DNA from 3 places in the Alteromonas sp. 009811495 genome. Region 1 is predicted to be linked to each of the others. Evidence: predicted binding sites of a transcription regulator. Region 1 holds the regulator's gene; each other region holds the start of a gene.

What was found. The regulator LexA, encoded in region 1, represses DNA repair genes until DNA is damaged. The targets are predictions, from matches to a motif close to TACTGTATNNNNATACAGTA.
Region 2: imuA (translesion DNA synthesis-associated protein ImuA) is a predicted target of LexA. The motif match lies at 2,056-2,075, and genes of this name have one in related genera.
Region 3: uvrD (DNA helicase II) is a predicted target of LexA. The motif match lies at 2,098-2,117, and genes of this name have one in related genera.

The regions. Positions count from the first base shown of each region.
Region 1 covers NZ_CP113972.1:4,344,849-4,349,068, reverse strand. Annotated here, with positions in the region: gene plsB (glycerol-3-phosphate 1-O-acyltransferase PlsB) at 1-1,524, opposite strand, end outside; gene OZ660_RS19465 (GNAT family N-acetyltransferase) at 1,645-2,118, opposite strand; gene lexA (transcriptional repressor LexA) at 2,276-2,902, shown strand; gene coxB (cytochrome c oxidase subunit II) at 3,487-4,220, shown strand, end outside.
Region 2 covers NZ_CP113972.1:45,776-49,995, forward strand. Annotated here, with positions in the region: gene OZ660_RS00200 (Y-family DNA polymerase) at 1-1,350, opposite strand, end outside; gene imuA (translesion DNA synthesis-associated protein ImuA) at 1,353-2,042, opposite strand; gene OZ660_RS00210 (hypothetical protein) at 2,280-2,789, opposite strand; gene OZ660_RS00215 (DUF885 domain-containing protein) at 2,792-4,220, opposite strand, start outside.
Region 3 covers NZ_CP113972.1:195,106-199,325, forward strand. Annotated here, with positions in the region: gene uvrD (DNA helicase II) at 1-2,047, opposite strand, end outside; gene cysE (serine O-acetyltransferase) at 2,379-3,185, shown strand; gene OZ660_RS00870 (sensor domain-containing diguanylate cyclase) at 3,213-4,220, opposite strand, start outside.

The DNA.
Region 1 (4,220 bases):
TACGGCGGGTGTTAACCATGCCGGTTTCTTCTCTGGCTCAGCATCACGACAATCACGCCAGTTAGGCACATGATTTTCTAAAAACTGGTTAAGCTGAATAGGCTCGCCAAAATTCACATAGCCATGGCCATAGTTTTTAAGCTTCTTAATGGCAGAGAATACCTGCAAGTTAGACTCTTTTTTCTTCTTAGAGCCCTTTAACTCGTTGAGGTAGCTTTTTACTTCCATCACGTTTTCATAACCAATGTACACAGGCACAATACTTACAGGGCGATTAACGCCTTTTAGCATTGCCTGAATTGTCATGGCCAACATACCCGTTTTCGGCGGAATAAGTCTTCCGGTGCGGCTTCTACCACCCTCTGGGTAATATTTCACTGAGTAGCCTTTGTTGAACAACAACTCAAGGTATTCTCTAAATACGGCTGTATAGAGCTTGTTACCAGCAAAACTGCGACGCAAGAAAAACGCGCCGCCACGCCTAAACATTTTGCCAACAGGCCAAAAGTTGAGGTTTATGCCAGCGGCAATATGAGGCGTAACCATGCCTTCGTGATAAATCACGTAGGTCAGCAATAAGTAGTCCATATGACTGCGGTGGCACGGAACATAAATAATTTCGTGGCCATTGGCGGCGAGTTCACGAATCCTATCGGCATGACCTACGCTAATTCCGTTGTAGATCTTATTCCAAATACGTGTAAGTAGGCGATCGCCAAAACGTATTAAACCTTCCCGATAGTCTGCGGCAATTTCGGTTATGTAAGATTGCGCAGTCTCTTTGGCTTTCTCGTGGGTAACTTTCTTGCTGCGAGACTCTTCGGCAATGGCGCGTCGCACCGCATCAGAGCCCAATACACTATTATTGAGTTCTTGGCGTTCAAGCAATGTTGGGCCGGTCATACTTTGACGCTTTCGCTGGAAGTGAGTACTTGCTACGCGAACCAGTTTATGGGCAATGCTCTGATCGCTACCATGCTGGTTTGACATCGCGCGAGCCGATACAGCTTTTGAATAGTTAATAAAATTGTCGCGACCCAAAAACAGTACGATAAATAATTTACGTAACCAACTAGGTGCTGCTCTATCGGCAATTAAGTCGCTAAGCCCTGGGTTGCCTTTGCCTGGCGCTCTTCCCCAAGTTACAAATACTGGCACCACCTGCAAATCTAGGTTTTCATGATCGCGGTGCAGGTGGAATAATTCAGTGAAGACTTCTTCAATGTCAGTTTCTTTTGCTGAAGAGCGAAAGATAGGCTGAGTTTTACGTAAAAATAATGTGGACGAATACTCTCGCCCTGCAAGTGCCAACGTCTCTGTTGGGCTTGGCAAACCCAGTGCTTCAGTCGACATTCTAAGTGCCAACTGGTCGGTCACTGAGTTAGTGGGAAGTAGATAGACAATTGGCTTGTTCTTATCTATTCCTAATTCGGTTTCAACGTTTACTGGAATACTATGCGCTTTAACCAGTAACTTAACAGGATAATGAAACACCGACAAAAGGGCTTTTCGCATCCACGACATGAAGTATGTAATCCTATGAAATAAAAACGGGGAAAGTGTAACACATTTGGCGATTTATCTCGCGGTATGCCTTTATGTCATCCTTTACATGTATGTATTGTGTTACGTCAGGTTACTGCATCAAATGCCTTTGTAGCGCATGGCTACGTCGCATCTCGCGTACGCGTCACCGTACTGCTGCATAATTGTATTACAATGCACAAAGCCATTTTTTTCATACAAATGAATGGCGGCTTCACACTTCTTATTGGTAAGCAAAAACAATGTTTTGTGTGCGATTGTTGGCGCTTGTTCAATAACATGTTTTAGCAATGCCTCACCAACTTTTAGTCCTCTGGCACTGCTGACAACACCCATTTTGGTTAGTTCGAAAATGCCGTCGCTTTTTTTCATCAAGGCACAGGTACCAACTACGCCTAAGGTCTGGTGCTGTGCAAACCAAATATGTCCACCTTGGTCAATAATACAAGACTGTGGTGATGAGATGACCTCTTCGTCGACAGGTTCAAGGGCGAACATGGTTTCTATCCACTCTCGGTTAATACTATCAAAGTAGGGTGCAAGGTCGGCGGAAAAGGGCAAAAATCTTAGCATTTACTATGCATCCAACTCTGTTTGTCTTCATTCTATTGTATTAAATGTGAGCACAACGGTGTTTTTCAAGTTTTATTTTATCTGCTGTCGCGTAGTGCTTGTTATTTAAATTTAGGTGTATATACTTACAGGAACTGTATGAACAGACAGGTCTTTTATGCGCCCACTCACAGCTCGACAAACCGAAGTTTTAGAACTTATTAAAACGACCATGCAAGAAACGGGAATGCCACCTACGCGTGCAGAGATTGCACGACAGCTTGGTTTCCGTTCTGCTAATGCGGCAGAAGAACATTTGAAGGCCTTAGCGCGTAAAGGTGTTATTGAAATTTTGCCAGGTACTTCTCGTGGCATTAAATTGAATATTCCACTGGAAGATGAAACACCAGAGGAAGAAGGGCTACCGCTTATTGGGCGAGTCGCAGCGGGCGAACCTATTCTAGCGCAAGAGCATGTTGAGTCGCATTACAAGGTCGATCCTGCGCTATTTCAACCTCAGGCAGACTTTCTGCTACGTGTAAACGGTATGAGTATGAAAGACATTGGTATTCTTGATGGCGACTTATTGGCTGTACATCGCACTACTGATGTACACAACGGTCAAGTTGTTGTTGCCCGAGTGGATGAAGACGTCACGGTTAAGCGTTTAGAAAAACGCGGGCGAGAAGTATTACTGCACGCCGAGAACGATGAATTTGCACCTATAAAAGTTGATTTGGCTTCACAACCTTTTGCTATTGAAGGTATAGCGGTGGGTGTTATCCGAAACGCTGACTGGATGTAAGGTTTCGGCAGGTTAACGTAAAAGCGGCCTTGTAGCCGCTTTTTTTGTACCTTAACTTTCACTTTTGTTGGCTGTTCTATGTATAAAGGTTGTTTTTTGAACAGCCTGTCAAAAAAGTTTAATTTTTTTGCAATCACACCAAAACGCCAATTTTTTCGCGCCGCAAGTGCTTTTTAATCCTGTCACTTTTAACAAGACTACGTTTGAAAATCTCCAAATTTGCATTCTTATATATTGATTTTTATAAACTTACATTGATTTCTTTATCGCCGCATGTGTTCCAAATGAGCGTTTAAAAGCTTCACGGCGTATCCACACGCCACACCGCTTTACTGCACTATCAAGGTGCAGTTAGCAAAAATGAAATGATTAAATTTTAACCATCTCGTTAAATTTTTAGCAGAAAAGACTAGACGGCAAGTCATTATTGCGCAATTCTTATACAGAGATTAACAAAATAATAACAATGGCTCTAAATTTGTTTTACAAATTGCAGTTGTGGGTCAATCGTTCGCAAACCACTTGGTAGGGACAGCGCGCACTAACATTTAGCGTTAATGGTTCTACCATTACGGAGGTGCTGAGTGAAACAACTAATGACCGTCATGGCAAAAGGGTTTGCTAGTATACCCCTTTTGCTTTTTTCTCATTTCCTTTTTGCGCAGGAGGCTGCAGAAGAAGTTTCTTCTCTTAACCTCAGGCGCGGCGCAACTGACATTAGCGGGCAGGTGTATGACCTGCACATGTTAATGTTCTTCATTTGCGTCGGTATTGCAGTAGTCGTGTTTGGCGTAATGTTCGCCTCTATGTATCTGCACAGAAAGTCACGAGGCGCTAAGCCCGCGAATTTCCACGAAAACGTAAAAGTAGAAATCGCGTGGACTGTAATTCCGTTCCTTATCCTCATTTTTATGGCGGTTCCCGCTGCCAACACGCTAATTGCAATGGAAGATGTCTCTGAACCGGATATGACGGTATTGGTGACGGGTTCTCAATGGAAGTGGCACTACAAATACATGGATAGTGACGTAGAGTTTTACTCGTTGCTGGCTACGCAGCGCGAGCAAATTGAAAACAAGTTTGAAAAAACGGAAAACTATCTTCTTGAAGTTGACCGTCCGCTTGTCATTCCCACAGGTCAAAAAGTTCGTTTTCTGATCACATCTGACGATGTTATTCATTCTTGGTGGGTTCCCGACTTTGCAGTGAAGAAGGATGCAAATCCCGGCTTTATAAACGAAGCATGGGCAAAGGTTAACGAACCCGGGGTATATCGCGGTCAGTGCGCTGAACTTTGCGGCAAAGATCATGGTTACAT
Region 2 (4,220 bases), 130 kb from region 1:
ACGTTTATGAGGCATGTCGTGCCACCATTCACTGTGTAGTCTAATAGGGCCAAAACACACGTGAGTAGGCTGGGTAAGGGGTTTGGGCTTTTTAAAGGTTAACGTGGGCGCAATGTCACTGCTGTAGGTATTAAGTGGGGCAGAGGCCTCATTGACTGTCATATACTCAAATTGATGACTATCTGCCGCTTTAGGTTGAAAAGTACTGTCTTCTCCAAGCTTGGCATTTAAACGCCCAATTAATTGCTTTTGCGCAACCTCGTTAAAGCGATTACTGAAAAAGTCGCTGTTGTCGGTGTCGATATCTTCAAATTGATCGCACTTAAGCGAAAGCGCCGTTGCGGGCTCTGGCAATATTACATTTTCTATTTTTAATGTGAGTAAGCTAAGCCAACTATTTACCGATGATTGTGGCATGGCGGCGCGAATGTCTATAACGGTAATCGGCGCTTCTCGAAAATGGATATGCACGTGAATACATGCCGTGTGTAAATTACGCGCGCGCAAATAATGCGACAAGTGTTCAAGTTGCTGTGTAATAAAAGGCACCAGATGCTGCGTGTTTTCAATATCAAAAGGCAGCAGTACCACATCATCAAAATACGCCTGTGGCCTAAATAGTATGACTTTGGGAAAGGTTTCGCCTCGAAGTGCGGTTAAATAAGTGATGGTGCGATTATCAAAACGTCTGCCGAGTTCGTGTACGGGCATGGCCAGCAACTGATGGACGTGTTTAATGCCAACTCTGGTTAATGACTCGACCACCTTAGGGGCTAACTCAGTCAGTAGCAGTGAGCACGATGACAATGCATTTTTGATATCATCGTGTGCGTCTAAATATGTGTTTACCTGGTGCTTTGCCAGTACTTTGGCTGCTTCTATAGTCCAGGCGGTGGCAAAGTGGTAGGTGGTACCAGATAACGACAGTTCCCGAGAAAGTGTCGACCACAGTGCCTTATGCCCCCCGTAATAATGCGTAAGGTTATCTAGCCGTATAGCCAAACCACAATGTTCATCAAGCGCGATATCAGAAGCAAAAGGGTAAAGCCGGTGGGCAAGCTGCGACAGCATAACTCGCTCGTTCTCAGCATCAAAAGGCAGTATATGAATGTGGGGGCATAGGGCTGCGGCTTGTGCAAGCCCATGGTTTACTTCAATGCCCATATTATGCGCAGTCTTATTAACCTGCGTAATACGGTTTGATTTACTGCAATATACCGCAACAGGGTTATCGTTCTCGTTAGGCAGTGTGCCTTTTGCAGTCGTCGCATGGGGCTTTTCGCCATGACCAATAGTCTGCAAGTACGCATCTAACGTCAGTTGATAGCAATGAATATACATCCACAGCATAATTAGCTTACCGAGTGGAGTGCTTGGCCTGTCAGTTTGTTATGTTCCATGGCCCATTTAATAGCGTGATTATCCGGTGTCCAGCGATGATCAATGGCAATACTGTTAACTGGCCAACCATGACGCTGTTTGCGAACATCCACAGACAATTGCTGTGCACGGTGGTGTAATGCGATATCCAGTGATATAGGGAGTGGCTGAGCGAGGACATTTTTATTTAATGCGGTGTACAGTAAACATAGGGCGTCATTGTGCGTAGCCGCTACTTGTAAACGCCTTGCGGCTTTAGCATCAACAGCATTACTCCACAGCACAACACAGTGACACGCGGTGCTTTTTAAACATTGCTCTGCTGCCCATAGGGAGTCTTGTTCGTTTTGTGTGTTAACTACCAACACCTGCTGAAGATCTAGCCCTAATTCTGCTAACCAAGGTGTTTGTAATACACCCGGTGGGTTAATAAATACCACCATTTTATGCGTACGCTGATGGCATAAAACCTGTTTAAATAATGTGAGCTCTCCTACACCAGTGCATGAGGCAATGCGTATAAGGCCTGTAGATGCAACACCACCATTGAGGGCTTTATCAAGACGAGCATACCCAAGCGAAAATTTAGTTTCGCCTTTATGTTGCTCTCGGGCCCGCCATATATGCGGATGCTTGTTAAGCTCTGATAAAGATTCTAGCATGGCACTCAAAATGAACTGTATTTATATACAGTATTATAGTGCAGCAAATACCCTTTTCAAGAAAAACTCGCAGTACCTGTCGTAGTGCTTTTCTAAGTTATTAAAAAGTATGGAAAACAGAAAAATTAAATGTAAGAGAGTTAAGTATTGTGAGTGCAGTATCGAGATTGAGCTATCGATGGATGCTGCCCGCAAAAATTGCAGACAGCATTTATAAAAACGCTGTAAAGGGGGCGATTACGCTTGTGGTGCGTCGCTTTTTTCTGACTTTGTTGTGCCAGAGATAGCAGAGGTGACGGCGTGACAAAAGGCGATAAAACCATCTGACGTATTCTTTGACCATGCCATACGTACATTGCTTGGCAGGCCCTTAACCACTTCTTTCACATCTTCAAGTGTCAATTCTTCGTAGCTTAATGCCTTGTTTAAAGACTCTTCAAACGACAGCCCTTTTTCACAGCAACCCATAACAATGTTAGAAAAGTTTCTCATGAGCATGTGCAGTACATTGTACTGGTTTTGGTCAATAAGGCGGCTCTTAAAAGCACTTTCAATGCGAAGCACTAAGTTCTTTTCCAACAGATCGTTCACCAGCACCAGGTTTCGATAAGCATAGTTAACTTTGTTGTTTGATTGCTTATTAGAATGGCGCAATAGCGCGAGTTCTTTTTGTTGATTCTGCGCGCGAAGCACAAAGTAAATTAACAGCAGGATAAGTAATCCTATAACACTAAATGCAACGATCATGCTTAATTAGCCTTTTGTTCTTCTATAAAGGTATTAATGTGCTGTTCTAAAATAAACAAAGGAACAGAACCGTTCTCTAGCACTGCACGGTGAAACTTACGTACGTCGAAATTCTCACCAAGCGCCGTTTCCGCTTTCTTGCGAAGTGCTTTAATCTTAATTTCGCCAATCTTGTATGACAGCGCTTGTGCAGGCCATGAGATATAGCGGTCTATTTCCGTATTCACATTGTGCTCTGATAATGCCGTATTTTCCATCATGTAATCAACTGCTTGTTGCCGCGTCCAGCCCATCGTGTGCATACCTGTATCGACAACTAAACGGCATGCTCGCCACATCTCATAACTTAAGCGGCCGAAGTCATCATAAGGGTCTTCATAAATGCCGGCTTCAATGCCCAAAAACTCAGAATACAGTCCCCAGCCTTCACCAAACGCTGAAATATACGTATTGCGGCGCACCATAGGTAAATCTTCAAGTTCTGCCGCAAGTGAAATTTGCAAATGGTGACCCGGCACGGCTTCGTGCAACGTGAGTGCAGGTAAAGCGTAAAGCGGACGTTTATCAAGCGCGTACGTATTCACCCAATAATAACCTGGCTGATCATCGCGACTAGGGTGAATATAGCGACCTGTGGTGTACTTAGGTGCAATACTATCTGGAACAGGTGCAACGCCGTATGGCGTTCTAGGTAAGTATTCAAAAAGAGAAGGAAGCTTGGCGTCCATCTTCTTAGCAATAAACGACGCTTCTTTTAATAATTCTTCTGCGCTGGTGGCGTAAAATTGAGGGTCTTCACGCAAAAACGCGATAAAGTCGTTAATGTCCCCCTCAAAAGCAAGTTCGTCCACTATTTGCTGCATCTCGCTGCGTATGCGTTTCACCTCAGCAAGGCCTAAGTTGTGAATGTCCTGCGGGCTCATATCCGTCGTGGTGTAATGTTTGGCTCTATTAGCGTAATACGCGACACCGTCAGGCCAAGTATTGGCAGCAATGTCATCTCTTGCGTTAGGAATATAGTCCTCAACCATAAAGTCGTAAAAGGCTTGGTAGGCGGGTAAAACACGTTCTTTAATGGCGCGTTGACCTTGATTAGTTAAGTTTGTTTTCTCTTCTTCTGAAAAGTACTCAGGAAAGCGTGTGAAAGGCGCGTAAAAACCACTGTCTTCTACTTTGTCCACTAAATAAGAAGAGATGGAATCCTCAAACCCAGCAAGTACCACTTTAGGTTGGGTGTACCCCTCTTTAAGTGCTTGCTTCATATAAGCCATTTGTTGCTCAAAATAGGGGAGAAGGGCGTTTAAGCGGCTAATATACGCATTGTAGTCTTCTACTCGTTTAAACGTAGATAGGTTAGGTAGCGATGCCATTGCACCATGAAAACCATATTCTGAATTGATGGGAACCAGATATGCACGGTAAGTATACTCA
Region 3 (4,220 bases), 280 kb from region 1:
TGCGATGTACCACACGTTCACCCAACTGGAACCCCGTTTCTTCAAAGCTTGCATGTGACGTAGCTTGGCTAAAACGATTGTGAACCGGTCTCGAAATGGTTGATTTTAATCGCACTTCTTCAACACAGTCGGCTGGCATTTCACGAATAAATCGTGACGCCGTATGATACTTATCTTGACCATATAATCTACGACTTTCTGCATAAGTTATATACAACTTTTGCATAGCACGCGTCATACCTACATAGCACAGGCGGCGTTCTTCTTCCATTCTGCCGGGTTCATCATTTGTCATTTGGCTTGGGAACATACCTTCTTCAACCCCCGCCATAAACACAAGCGGGAACTCTAAACCTTTCGCGGTATGAATAGTCATCATTTGCACTGCGTCTTGATCTGTATCGGCTTGAGTTTCTCCAGCTTCAAGAGATGCGTGGGCGAGGAATGCCGCCAGCGGAGTCATTTCTTCCGCCTCTTCTGGCACAATAAAGGTTTTACAGGCGCTGACTAGCTCTTCTAAGTTTTCTAGACGAGCCTGTGCTTTTTCGCCACGTTCCGCTTGATACATGGCGTAAAGACCCGATTGCCTTATTGCCTTATCAGCTTGCTGATCCAAAGGCTCGTCCAACGTGGCCTGTTCTAATTCAGTAATCAGCAGCACAAAACTTTGCATTGCGTTTAACGCGCGACCTTTGAAACCGCCTTCGTTAATAAGTAGCTGACAGGCCTGCCACATGGAACAGTTGTGGGCTCTGGCAGTGTCACGCACCTGAGACAGGGTTTTTTCTCCAATACCGCGACTGGGTGTATTTACTACACGCTCAAAGGCTGCGTCATCGTGCGGGTGGCTAACCATACGCATATAACCCAGAGCGTCTTTGATTTCTTGGCGTTCGAAGAAGCGCAAGCCCCCGTATATACGATAAGCTAATCCCTCGTGCAGCAGTGCTTCTTCTAGCACGCGCGACTGTGCGTTGTTGCGATACAAAATAGCGGTATCACTTAGGGCATTACCTTGGTTAAGCCAGTCTTTAATTTTCGACACAATAAAACGGGCTTCATCAAGTTCGTTAAAACCGGCATAAACAGAAATCAGCTCACCCTGAGCATCTTCAGTCCATAGCTCTTTGCCTAAACGACCGGTGTTGTTGTCAATAACCGTGTTGGCAGCTTTAAGAATGTTACCTGTAGAACGGTAGTTTTGTTCAAGACGAATGGTGGTTGGTTGATTAAAGTCTTTAAGAAAGTGCTGAATATTATCTACGTTAGCACCGCGCCAACCGTATATAGACTGGTCGTCATCACCTACAATCATGATGTTGTTATTTTCACCGCTGCAAAGCATGCGTAGCCAAGCGTATTGGATATTGTTGGTATCTTGAAATTCGTCAACAAGTACCGCGCGAAAACGGCGTTGATAGTGAGCCAATACTTCTGGGTTTTTCGCCCACAGTTCATGTGCGCGTAGCAATAACTCAGCAAAATCGACGAGACCCGAACGGTCACAGGCATCTTGATAGGCCGCGTACACTTCGCGCATGGTTTTTTGAATATGATCGCCATGCGTTTCTATGTGCTGAGGGCGTAACCCTTCGTCTTTATTGCCATTGATGTACCACTGGATTTGTCGCGGAGCCCAATGCTTTTCGTCCAAATTCATGGCTTTAAGAATACGTCGAATAAGACGGTATTGATCGTCTGAGTCAATAATCTGAAAGTTTTCGGGTAGGTTAGCCTCAGCATGGTGAGCGCGTAACAAGCGATGAGCGAGACCGTGGAAAGTACCAATCCACATATTGTGGAGGCTGCGCCCCATCAGCGATTCAATGCGGCCGCGCATTTCTTTTGCTGCTTTATTAGTAAACGTAACGGCTAAAATTGAGAATGGTGCGATGTTTTCGACTTCCATTAACCATGCAATGCGATGTACCAGTACGCGCGTTTTACCACTACCCGCGCCAGCCAATACAAGGGCATTCGATAATGGGGCTGCTACCGCTTCACGTTGTTTATCGTTAAGCTCGTCTAGCAGTCGAGATACATCCATAGTGTGACACCTATTTTAGCGATTTTTAAGAAACAAGTATTATGCCAGCTGCCTGTGAATTTATACAGTCCAGTTTTGTACCCGTTGAACCGCATGACTTGGCTTTCTGTCGTGAGCCCCAATCTTTAGTAATAACTAATAACGAAACAGTTCGATAAGTTGATCGAATTCTGCGCTTGATGGGTACAACACGAGTACTGAAACGCAGTAAACTTAGGTACACTACACTTCGCACAATCCACAGGATTGTTGCTAAGTTGAATACATTCAATCGATATAGGTACGAACAGCTTCTCTCTTTTCAACGCTCAAACCAAATTGGACCATGCTCATGACAGCACTTTCTACGCCCATCGACTTTTGGTCGACGCTTAAACAAGAAGCGCAAGTTGTTGCCGATAGTGAACCGTTGCTATCGAGTTATGTGCATGCCAGTGTGTTAGCGCATCATAATTTTGAGTCGTCATTAAGCTTCATTTTGTCGAATAAAATGGCTGATGACGTGATGCCTGCACTGGCCATTAGAGAAGTATTTGATGAAGCCTATCTACTTGAACCCGGCATCAGTGAAGCGGCTACAGCCGATATTCTTGCCGTAAAAAACCGCGATGCTGCAGTGAATGACTACTTAACCCCACTGCTGCATTTTAAAGGTTTTCACGCAGTTCAAGTTCACCGCATGGCTCACTATTTATGGGTGCATGGTCGACATCAACTGGCGCTCTTTCTTCAAAGCCGAAATTCAGCAAGTTTTGGGGTTGATATTCATCCTGCTGCACGCATTGGCAGTGGAGTCATGTTCGACCATGCGACCGGCATTGTCGTAGGTGAAACCGCAGTTATTGAGGACAATGTGTCTATTTTACAAAGTGTGACACTAGGTGGTACAGGTAACGAGTCGGGCGACCGTCATCCAAAAATACGCCAAGGTGTGCTCATTGGCGCAGGTGCTAAAATTTTGGGTAATATTGAAATTGGCGAAGGTTCAAAAGTGGGCGCGGGTAGTGTCGTGCTTGATAATGTTCCGCCACACGTTACCGTGGTGGGTGTGCCTGCCAAAGTCGTTGGGAGACCGGTTTGTCAGAGTCCATGTGAGTCAATGCGACAAAACGTACTTGAAGACAACTCGCAGGTTTAAATCAAAGGCGTGCGCTGCGCGTTGGTCTCAAATAAGAGTAATGGTATTACCGCCTTTTTCTTTTGACGCGTAAAGCGCGCGATCAGCGCGCTGAATTAAAGTTTCTAGTGAGTCGTCTTGTTGCATCAGTGTGACGCCGAAGCTCGATGACAATGCGACATTGGAAACAGTGATCGCATTTATGCCTTCACGTACTCTTTCTACTAAATTAAGCGCGTTTTGTTTGCTGATATTAGGCAAAAGCAAGACAAATTCATCACCTCCGAAACGCGCAAATACATCGGTTTTACGTAGCGCACTTTTGGTCACTTGGCTCAAATTGCGCAGCGCTTCATCCCCGTCAACATGCCCCAATTCATCATTAATTCGCTTAAACTTATCTAAATCGAACATGACGAAATAAAGTGAATTACCAGATTCACGACTTTGTGCCATTTCAAGTGCACTGCGTTGTGCTAAATATTCTCGTGTGTAAGCCTGAGTAAGCGAATCTACAAATACGCGGTCTTTTAACAACGCATTGTCCGCTTGTAATTGGGGAATGGCTATACCAAATAAGGCATTGGCAGCAATAACGTTTAGGGCGAATTGATACACTTTTACGTAGTCCATTAAGGCGAGTGTATGCACGAGTAATACAATACAAAGGCTACTAATGGCCAGGCTAATGACATTGCGTTTAGTGCTTTCGGTGCAGGCTATCCACATGTGGGTAATGGCGAGAAAAAATATAGCAAATGCACTATCGCGAGACTGCGTAATTTTTGCCAGTAACATAACCAAAACGATTAGCGCTACGTTAATCGCCACTTTCTTGAAATAGCGTGTTAAATGAGGTGGATTGTTACTGGAGAATGCCAGTAAATCTATCTTAGGCGCAGCACACACCTTCACTAAAAAACCAGTAAACAGTGGCGCAAGTACTACAACACCGGCCATATCACCAATCCAAAAGGGTAACATGGCGTCTTTCACATCTGCCGCAGGCATTTGACTTGTGACCACAAGAGAACCAATAACGAGTTGTGTGGCAAT